Regions from separate parts of the Iodobacter fluviatilis genome, predicted to be linked through region 4. Evidence: predicted binding sites of a transcription regulator. Region 4 holds the regulator's gene; each other region holds the start of a gene.
The links. The regulator sigma-54, encoded in region 4, starts transcription at its own class of promoters, with help from an activator protein. The targets are predictions, from matches to a motif close to CTGGCACGCTTCATGCTT.
Positions count from the first base shown of each region.

Region 1 (2,201 bases), 1.2 Mb from region 4:
CAAAGATAGGCTCCATCACCAGCTTGGTCGCCATCTGAACCACGCGATCTCGTATCGTCGGAATCCCGAGTGGACGCAAACTGCCATCCGCTTTGGGAATCATGACGCGCTTGATTGCCCCAGTCCGGTAGCTTTTATCTTGCAGTTCCTGACTAATTACCGACAAGTAGCAATCTACCCCTTCGCCGCTTTCTATGGCAGCAAAGTCAATCCCATCAACCCCAGGACTGCCCTTGTTTGCCTTGACCAGTCGCCACGCTAACTTGAGGATGTCAGCACAGTAAATCTTGTCGTAGAGTGCGTAGAAACGATAGTTTGGTTCCTGCTTGGCTTTGATGTACAGCTTCCTCTGTAGCGTCCTGATCTCATTCGGAGTGATTAGCAACATGGCAATCTCCTGATCCTCAGCTCTTCAGTTGCATGAACAAAGCAGGGTCCCTTCCCTCGACTGGGGTTATGTTGTCCCTCAATCTCAAACGGTACTATGAACCCCTCCGACTTCCATCACGATACGCACTGATTTCGTTTCCTTATACCTTGCGCTTGGCAGTCTCCCTGCCACCGTGATGGATCTCCAGCACTGGGTAATTTAACTTCCAAAACATACCGCCCCTGCTACCCCGACAGCTCGCGGATGTGGCTTCCATTGCCAACACATCAGCACAACGGCCTTCCCTATACAGAAACGAGGTCGGCAACTGCAATGTTAACGAGGCTACTTCTAGGTTCACTTTCGTTACGGTCTGCCTCTTTGTCGTAAAGAACTCACGACCCTTGATTACTCAAACGCCGCTCTTTCGTACTACCGAGGCGTATGGACAATTCCTCGGACGGGACTTTAACCCGCTAGCTAAATTACTGTTACTGCGAACTTCTGACCCCAGTTATTAAAACCGGTCTTTCCCTCGCTACGATCGCTTAAGTCCGACAGGCTGCTAGCGCATCAACGAACAGGGGTGAAGCTTGAGTTTCAGCTCGAACGAGTGGCGTTGCTCGAGCCTGTGGATGAATTTTTCTTATATTGGTCGAAGTGAGTTGTTTGGTTAATCAGATCATGGATGATGCCCCTCGCCAGAAACAAGGGCCAGCTACGCACCGGGGCATGATTGCCCGAAACTAAACACTTTTTAGGCGGCAATAATTGCCGAAGCCTTGTACTGAACCCTTCTCAAGCCCGCTGAATGCGGGCTTTTTGCTTGGCACGTTTCGTGCTTAATTTTATATGTGTAAACAGCGTATCTTATGGCTGGTGATGATTAAAACTGGAGTTTGGCTATGTTAGGTCGTTTGGACGATTACTTCCGCCCGCAAGAAACTGCGTTGTCATTACGCAGCCAGCGGCAAGAAGTGTTGGCTTCAAATATCGCCAATAACGATACGCCAGGGTATAAGGCACGCGATTTTGATTTCAAAAAATCGTTTGAAGCCGCTCTGCAAAAAAATCCAGTGAAGCCTTTAGCCGCAACCGATGCACGCCATCTACAGCCTAAAGACAGTGTTGACCCTTTATCTAAAGCCTTGCTCTACCGTAATCCACGTCAATCTGGCATTGATGGCAATACGGTGGATATGAATGCCGAAATGGCAGCGTTTACCGATAACGCAATCCGCTATCAGGCAGGGATTACTTTTATGCAGAAAAAAGTTGAAGGTCTGCGCTCCGCGCTGACGGGCCAATAAGAGAGCTAAATCATGTCTATGTTCAGAGTGTTTGATATTGCTTCAACCGCCATGCACGCACAGACCACGCGTTTAAACGCTGTGGCGTCCAATTTAGCCAATGCAGAATCCATTACCAGCTCTAATGGCCAGCCTTATCGCGCCAAGCAGGTGGTGTTTCAATCGGCTCAAATACCGGGCGGTGGTAAGGAATCAGTTGGGGTGCAAGTGGCTGGCGTGATCGAAGATCAAACACCGCCTAAACTGGTGTATGACCCAAAAAACAGCTTGGCTGATGCCAATGGCTATGTGGCCATGCCTAATGTGAATGTGGTGGAAGAAATGACCAATATGATTTCAGCTTCGCGCTCATATCAAACTAATGCAGATGTCATGAATACCGCCAAAACCTTGTTGCTACGCACCTTGGCTCTTGGCCAATAATCTAAAGGAGAATCATCATGGTTGCTCGTACAACGGTTAATTCAACGACGGATTATTCTGCGCTGAATCAAAAAGCGGGAACGGCCAAAGCATCAGCG
Region 1 covers NZ_CP025781.1:3,327,815-3,330,015, forward strand. The annotation lists gene ltrA (group II intron reverse transcriptase/maturase) at 1-388, opposite strand, end outside; gene flgB (flagellar basal body rod protein FlgB) at 1,276-1,680, shown strand; gene flgC (flagellar basal body rod protein FlgC) at 1,693-2,103, shown strand; gene C1H71_RS14760 (flagellar hook assembly protein FlgD) at 2,121-2,201, shown strand, end outside.
Region 1: the regulator sigma-54 is predicted to act here: its motif matches at 1,197-1,214, upstream of flgB (flagellar basal body rod protein FlgB).

Region 2 (2,201 bases), 1.2 Mb from region 4:
CGCAAACGCCGTTTACCGTGCAATCGGTAGTGAATATGCTGACTAATCTGGGGATTCAAGTCCCAGCGGGCGGCAATATGCAGCTTAAAAACGTTGCTGCGGTAACGGTTACCGCAACCTTGCCGCCTTTTGCTCGGCCGGGGCAGCCGCTGGATGTAACAATTGCTTCGATTGGGAATGCCAAGTCTATTCGCGGTGGCACTTTGCTGATGGCCCCGCTTAAAGGGGCGGATGGGCAGATTTATGCGATGGCACAGGGCAATATTATTGTGGCTGGGGCAGGCGCATCGGCGGGTGGATCAAGCACACAGATTAATCAACTGGCTACAGGGCGTATTCCCGCAGGGGCAACGGTAGAAAAAGCCGTGGCTACCTTATTGGGTAATGGTGAGTATGTTCAGCTTGAATTACTGACAACGGATTTCACCACCGCTAACCGCGTTGTGAATGCTGTGAATTCTCAGTTCTCAGGTACGGCTGTGGCTTTGGATGGCAGAGTAATCCAAGTGCGCGCACCGCAAGATAATAATTTGCGCGTGGCTTTTTTATCCCGTTTAGAAAATATTGACGTCATCCCCGCAGAATCAAGCCCTAAGGTGATTATCAATGCGCGTACTGGCTCAATTGTGATGAATCAGGCTGTTAAGCTTGATAGCTGCGCCATCGCACACGGCAACTTAACTGTAACCATTACGGCAGATAACGCCGTTTCCCAGCCTGATCCGCTCGCTGGGGGTAAAACCACTAAAGTGCAAAATGCCGATATTCAAATTAAAGCGGATAAAGGCCCAATTGTGCGTTTGCCTAAGTCCAGTACGTTGCGAGATGTAGTACGTGCTTTAAACGCTGTAGGCGCAACGCCGCAGGATTTATTGGCTATTTTGCAAGCCATGAAGGCTGCAGGCGCTTTAAAGGCTGAGCTAGAAGTGATTTGATGGCGGATCAATTGTCCTTACTCCTGACTTGATTAAGGAATGTATTGAAGTACACTTGCCCGACTCCCGACTCCCGACTCCCGACTCCCGACTCCCGACTCCCGACTCCCGACTCCCGACTCCCTTTATCCCCCGGCATGCTTATTGCTTAATACTTGCTTAACCTTTTATATAAGCGCCGAGCAGGATGATCTCTTCCGCTACTCCTTCCAGTAATGATCTCGCCATTGATGTACGGGGCGTAGATAGCTTACGTCAGCTGGCCCGCAAAGATCCGAGCAAAGCCGCTTTAGAAGTTGCGCGTCAATTTGAGGCTTTATTGACCAATCAAATGCTCAAATCAATGCGTGAAGCCACGCCTAAATACGATGAGATGGAATCAGGCACGGCGGATATGTTTCGCGGTATGCATGATCAACAGCTCTCGCAAATGTGGTCTAAGCACGGTGGTGTAGGTTTTGCTGAATCCATTGTGCGGCAAATCGAATTGCAGCGTGATCCTTCGCTCTACCAAAAACCATCGCGTGCTTTGCTCAATGATTTACCAGCGGCAAAAGCGGCCGAGGTTTCGGCAAAAGATGCCGGATCGGGTGATTCGTTTGTCGCAAAGCAGGTGGGTAATGCCAGTGCCGCATCCGCCGCTTTAGGCGTATCTGCGCATGTTTTGGTGGCCCACGCGGCGTTGGAATCGGGTTGGGGTAAAAAGCCGATTCGGGATGCTGTAGGTGCGGATAGCCATAATCTCTTTGGCATCAAGGCAACTAAAGATTGGAAAGGTAAAACCACAGATATCACCACCACTGAGTTTATTGGTGGGCGGGCTCAAAAGCGGGTAGAGAGCTTTAGAGTGTATGACTCTTATGCAGAAAGCTTTAATGATTACGCAAGCTTAATCAAGCGTCGCTACACCGAGGCGATGGGCCAAGGGAGTAATGCGCAGGGCTTTGCAAAGGCTTTGCAAACAGGTGGCTACGCTACAGACCCACAGTATGCGAATAAATTGACGCAAGTTGCTGAGCAATTACGGCGTCAATTAGCTTAGTTGAGTTGATGTATTAAATAAGTGGTGGCAGATAGGCTTTTTTATTCCGCCTTCAAGTATTGGCCGTTTGTGCCGATAAATAGTAGCAAAGGAGTTGCATCATGGGAGCCAGTGTTTTTGGTATCGGTCTAAGTGGCCTAAACGCGGCAAGCTTAGGCTTGAGTACAGCAGGGCATAATATTGCCAATGCCAATACTCCAGGCTATTCCCGCCAAAGCGTGAAG
Region 2 covers NZ_CP025781.1:3,334,545-3,336,745, forward strand. The annotation lists gene C1H71_RS14785 (flagellar basal body P-ring protein FlgI) at 1-935, shown strand, start outside; gene flgJ (flagellar assembly peptidoglycan hydrolase FlgJ) at 1,123-1,977, shown strand; gene flgK (flagellar hook-associated protein FlgK) at 2,079-2,201, shown strand, end outside.
Region 2: the regulator sigma-54 is predicted to act here: its motif matches at 1,068-1,085, upstream of flgJ (flagellar assembly peptidoglycan hydrolase FlgJ).

Region 3 (2,201 bases), 540 kb from region 4:
ACCTGCTACTGCTCCAGATGCCGCGCCTAAGAGCGAAGGCTTGCCTTTAAGCATCCATTCAGCCAAAAGCCAAGACATCGTTGCAGCAGCCGTTGCCAACCAAGTATTAATAAAGGCCAGTGCCGCAATGCCATTGGCTTCTAATGCGGAGCCTGCATTAAAGCCAAACCAACCAAACCACAGCAATGAAGCGCCAATCATGGTCATGGTTAAGCTGTGCGGCGTCATGGCTTCACGGCCAAAACCAATCCGCTTGCCAACCATAATTGCACCAACCAAACCTGCAACCGCAGCATTAATATGCACCACCGTGCCGCCAGCAAAATCGAGCGCGCCTTTTTGAAAGAGGAAACCAGCCGTTGCAGTTGCAGTATCGGCTGCGGCTTGCGTGAGATAGGCATCGGGCCCTGTCCAGTACCAAACCATATGTGCCATTGGCAGATATGAGAAGGTAAACCAGATCGCGCAAAAAGCCAGCACGGCGGCAAACTTAATCCGCTCGGCAAACGCCCCGACGATCAAGCCGCAGGTAATCGCCGCGAATGCGCCTTGGAAAACCACGTAAATCAGCTCAGAGATCCCTACCCCTTTACTAAAAGTAGCCGCGATTGAATCGGGGGTCACGCCTTTGAGTATAACTTTACTAAAAGAACCAAAGAACGCATTGCCTTCAGTAAACGCCAGTGAGTAGCCATACACCACCCACAGCACAGAGATCATGGCAAACACAGAAAACACCTGCATCAGCACCGATAGCATATTTTTAGAGCGAACCAAGCCACCATAAAACAAGGCTAAGCCAGGAATAGACATCAAAATAACCAAAGCTGTGGAGATAAACATCCACGCGTTATCACCTTTATTAATGACGTCTACAATGGCAACTGGGGCAGACGCATCCGCCGCAAAACTTTGCGCCGCAGTGGCGCTGAATGCAAATGCTGTTAACAATTTTTTCATCGTCTCTCTCCAGCAAAGTTTTTATTTATCAGATGGCGGCTTCGCCAATTTCACCGGTTCTAATCCGCACCACATGCAGCAGATCAAATACAAAAATTTTGCCATCACCAATTTTGCCGGTATTCGCTGCTTTTTCGATGACCTCTAGCGTTTGCTCCAGCTGATCATCACCAATCGCTACTTCCACTTTGACCTTAGGCAGGAAATCCACCACGTATTCAGCGCCACGATACAGCTCGGTATGACCTTTTTGGCGGCCAAAACCTTTCACCTCGGTAACAGTTAAACCCTGCACGCCGATTTCTGACAAAGCTTCGCGAACTTCATCGAGTTTGAACGGCTTAATAATCGCAGACACGAATTTCATGGGGTGCTCCTTTTTAAAAGGGTAGTGATCTCACGTATCAGCACAAAGCATGCCAAGCAATAAATCGACCAAACTTCAGGGGCTTAGCAAAAGCATGCACCAACAATAGACGTTCTATGGTGCACTGCAACTAAATTTTGCACCAGAGTAGTGCATATCCCCAACACTGTGCAGATGTAAAACACACGCCAACCCAGCCTAATTACAGCCGCTTCTGCTAAACTAAAACCCAATCAAACAAGGAGTACTACACCATGTTAAAAGACAAATTTTTTGACGAAATCGCCAGTAAAATATCTGAAGCAATTGCCGCCAGCCCTGCTAAAGATATGGAAAAAAACGCCCGCGCCATGATGGCATCGGCCTTTACTAAAATGGATTTGGTAACGAGCGAGGAGTTCGAAATTCAACAAGAAGTGCTGCTGCGCACGCGTGAAAAATTACACGAATTAGAAGCTAGAATTAATGAACTAGAAACCAAGCTAAACGCCAATAATCCACAAGACGCACTATGATTTTTAGCCGTAAAGCCCCCGAGTCATTGCAAACAGAGCGTTTAAGCTTGGTTCAAGCAAACCCTAAGCAAGCTAAATTATGGGCTGGGTTTCAGCAGCAAAACCGCGCCCATTTGGCCCCTTGGGATCCGCTACGTGATGAAGCGTTTTTTACGGCATACGCTTGGCAACTACGATTAGAAAATGCACGGCTGCAATATCAGCAAGGCTCAGCGGCTCACTGGGCCTTGTTAGATAAATGCAGCGGTGAAATGCTAGGGCAATGTAGCTTCAGCAATATTGTGCAAGGCCCTTTTATGGCATGCCATCTGGGCTATTCACTCGCGGCGCATGCTGAAGGAAAGGGGCTAATGTTTGAA
Region 3 covers NZ_CP025781.1:1,587,295-1,589,495, forward strand. The annotation lists gene C1H71_RS07075 (ammonium transporter) at 1-960, opposite strand, end outside; gene glnK (P-II family nitrogen regulator) at 989-1,327, opposite strand; gene C1H71_RS07085 (accessory factor UbiK family protein) at 1,582-1,842, shown strand; gene rimJ (ribosomal protein S5-alanine N-acetyltransferase) at 1,839-2,201, shown strand, end outside.
Region 3: the regulator sigma-54 is predicted to act here: its motif matches at 1,366-1,383, upstream of glnK (P-II family nitrogen regulator).

Region 4 (2,201 bases):
TAAGGAGACTGGCTTGCCATCGGGCGCATCATAAGGAATGGCCTCGTCTAAACGCACAAAAGCACCGGTTGCTTCTTTTAGGCCCTTAATACGCCCGTGTGGAATAGCCACGCCTTGACCAAGGCCGGTGGAACCGAGTTTTTCTCTAGCAAACAAGCTATCAAAAATAACGCTACGGGCAATGCCGTGGCTATTTTCAAATAGAATCCCTACTTGTTCAAAAATACGTTTTTTGCTGCCGACTTCCATATCGAGGAAGACATTGCCGCTTGGCAGAATTTGGGCGATCAGACTCATTGTAGGCAGACCAAAACAAGGACGACAGCTATTGTAGCGCCGTAGCTTGAAAACAAAAACGGGAACCCGATTAAACCGGTTCCCGCTAAGGTGAAAGAAATCGCTTTATTCAGCGCTAGGTTGATGCTGTTTGATGGATTCGTTGCGATGATCCATTGATTTTTCTTTGTGCTTTACAACTTGACGATCAAGTTTATCTGCCAAAAAATCAATCGCTGCGTACATATTTTCATCCGTTGCTTCAACGTGGATATCGCGTCCGCGAACATGAACGGTAGCTTCAACTTGGTGTTGCAGTTTCTCCACGGAGAGGATGACATTAACGTCAATCACATTATCAAAGTGCCTGATAACCCGCTCCATTTTACTGTTCACGTACTCACGAATGGATGGGGTTACTTCAAGATGATGGCCACTGATATTCAAATTCATAGGGTTACTCCTTCCGTTGGGGCCTTACAAACTTTTGCGCTGACTTACTGGGTAAATCTGCAACGCCTCACGGTATTTAGCAACGGTACGACGCGCTACCACAATACCTTGGGCGGATAATGCTTCTGCCAATACGCTATCACTTAAAGGTTTTTTCTTATCTTCTTGCTGCACCATCTGCTTTATCAAAGCTTTGATAGCGGTTGCAGAACATTCACCACCGGCGTCCGTATCTACATGGCTACCAAAAAAGTACTTAAACTCATACAAACCACGCGGCGTTAACATGTATTTTTGCGTGGTGACTCTAGAAATAGTTGATTCGTGTAAATCGAGCTCTTCAGCGATATCCCTCAACACCAAAGGGCGCATCGCCACTTCACCGTACTCAAAAAATGCCCGCTGCCGCTCTACAATTGCTGTTGCTACTCGTAAAATCGTATCAAAACGCTGCTGCACACTTTTTACCAACCAACGCGCTTCTTGTAACTCGCGCGCTAAATGAGCACCATCGCCTTTTTGTAAGATATCTGCATAAAGCCGGTTAACGCGTAATTTTGGCATAGATGCATCGTGTAATCTAACCCGCCAAACCCCGCGTACTTTTTGCACAACCACATCAGGGCTTACATATCTTGGTGAGGTTACAGACCACTGTGCACTCGGCCTTGGGTTTAAACTTACAATCAATTCTTGCGCAGCTTTTAACTCAGCATCCTCGCATTTAAAGGCTCGTTTAAGCTTAGTGTAGTCCCGTCCAGCTAATAAATCGAGTGAATTTTGGGCAATTTTCAAGGCTAAATCTTTAGCGGCACTCGGCTGTTTTTGACGCAACTGTAAGCATAATGAATCGGCGGTATCCCGAGCTCCAACGCCTAAGGGCTCTAAATGTTGTAAGCGAATTAAAGCAATCTTCAAGTCATCAAGTTCGAGTTCATAATCTTGGATAAGTTCCTCTGGCAGCTGAGAATAGACTTCATCTAAGGGCTGAGAAAGAAAACCATCATCATCCAAAGCTTCAATCAACATCAACAACAAAGACTTATCCCGATGCGGCAGCTGCAGCAGACCTGCTTGCTGCAGCAGGTATTCACGTAAATCTAAATCACGCGCAATATTGGTGGCGGGGTCGAAGTCATTATCGTCATCTGAGCTTCCATGACTAGTACCTTCCCAGCGCAAACCATCATCATCCCCGCCCATTTCCCACTGCGGCTCGGGCTGCTCAGCTTCCCCTGCGGGGGCCTCCTCGCCACGCTCCAGCAAGGGGTTGTCGTTTAGATACTGTTCAAGCTCTTGTTGAAACTCAAGCGTAGAAAGCTGCAGCAGCTTAATAGCCTGCTGCAATTGTGGCGTGAGGTTAAGTTGCTGGGAAAGCCGCAGCTGCAGGGTTTGTTTCATTTACATACGGAAATGTTCACCGAGATACACTCGACGCACACTTTCATTAGCCACAATATCTTTTGGAACAC
Region 4 covers NZ_CP025781.1:2,130,408-2,132,608, reverse strand. The annotation lists gene C1H71_RS09595 (PTS sugar transporter subunit IIA) at 1-297, opposite strand, end outside; gene hpf (ribosome hibernation-promoting factor, HPF/YfiA family) at 403-729, opposite strand; gene C1H71_RS09585 (RNA polymerase factor sigma-54) at 754-2,130, opposite strand; gene lptB (LPS export ABC transporter ATP-binding protein) at 2,131-2,201, opposite strand, start outside.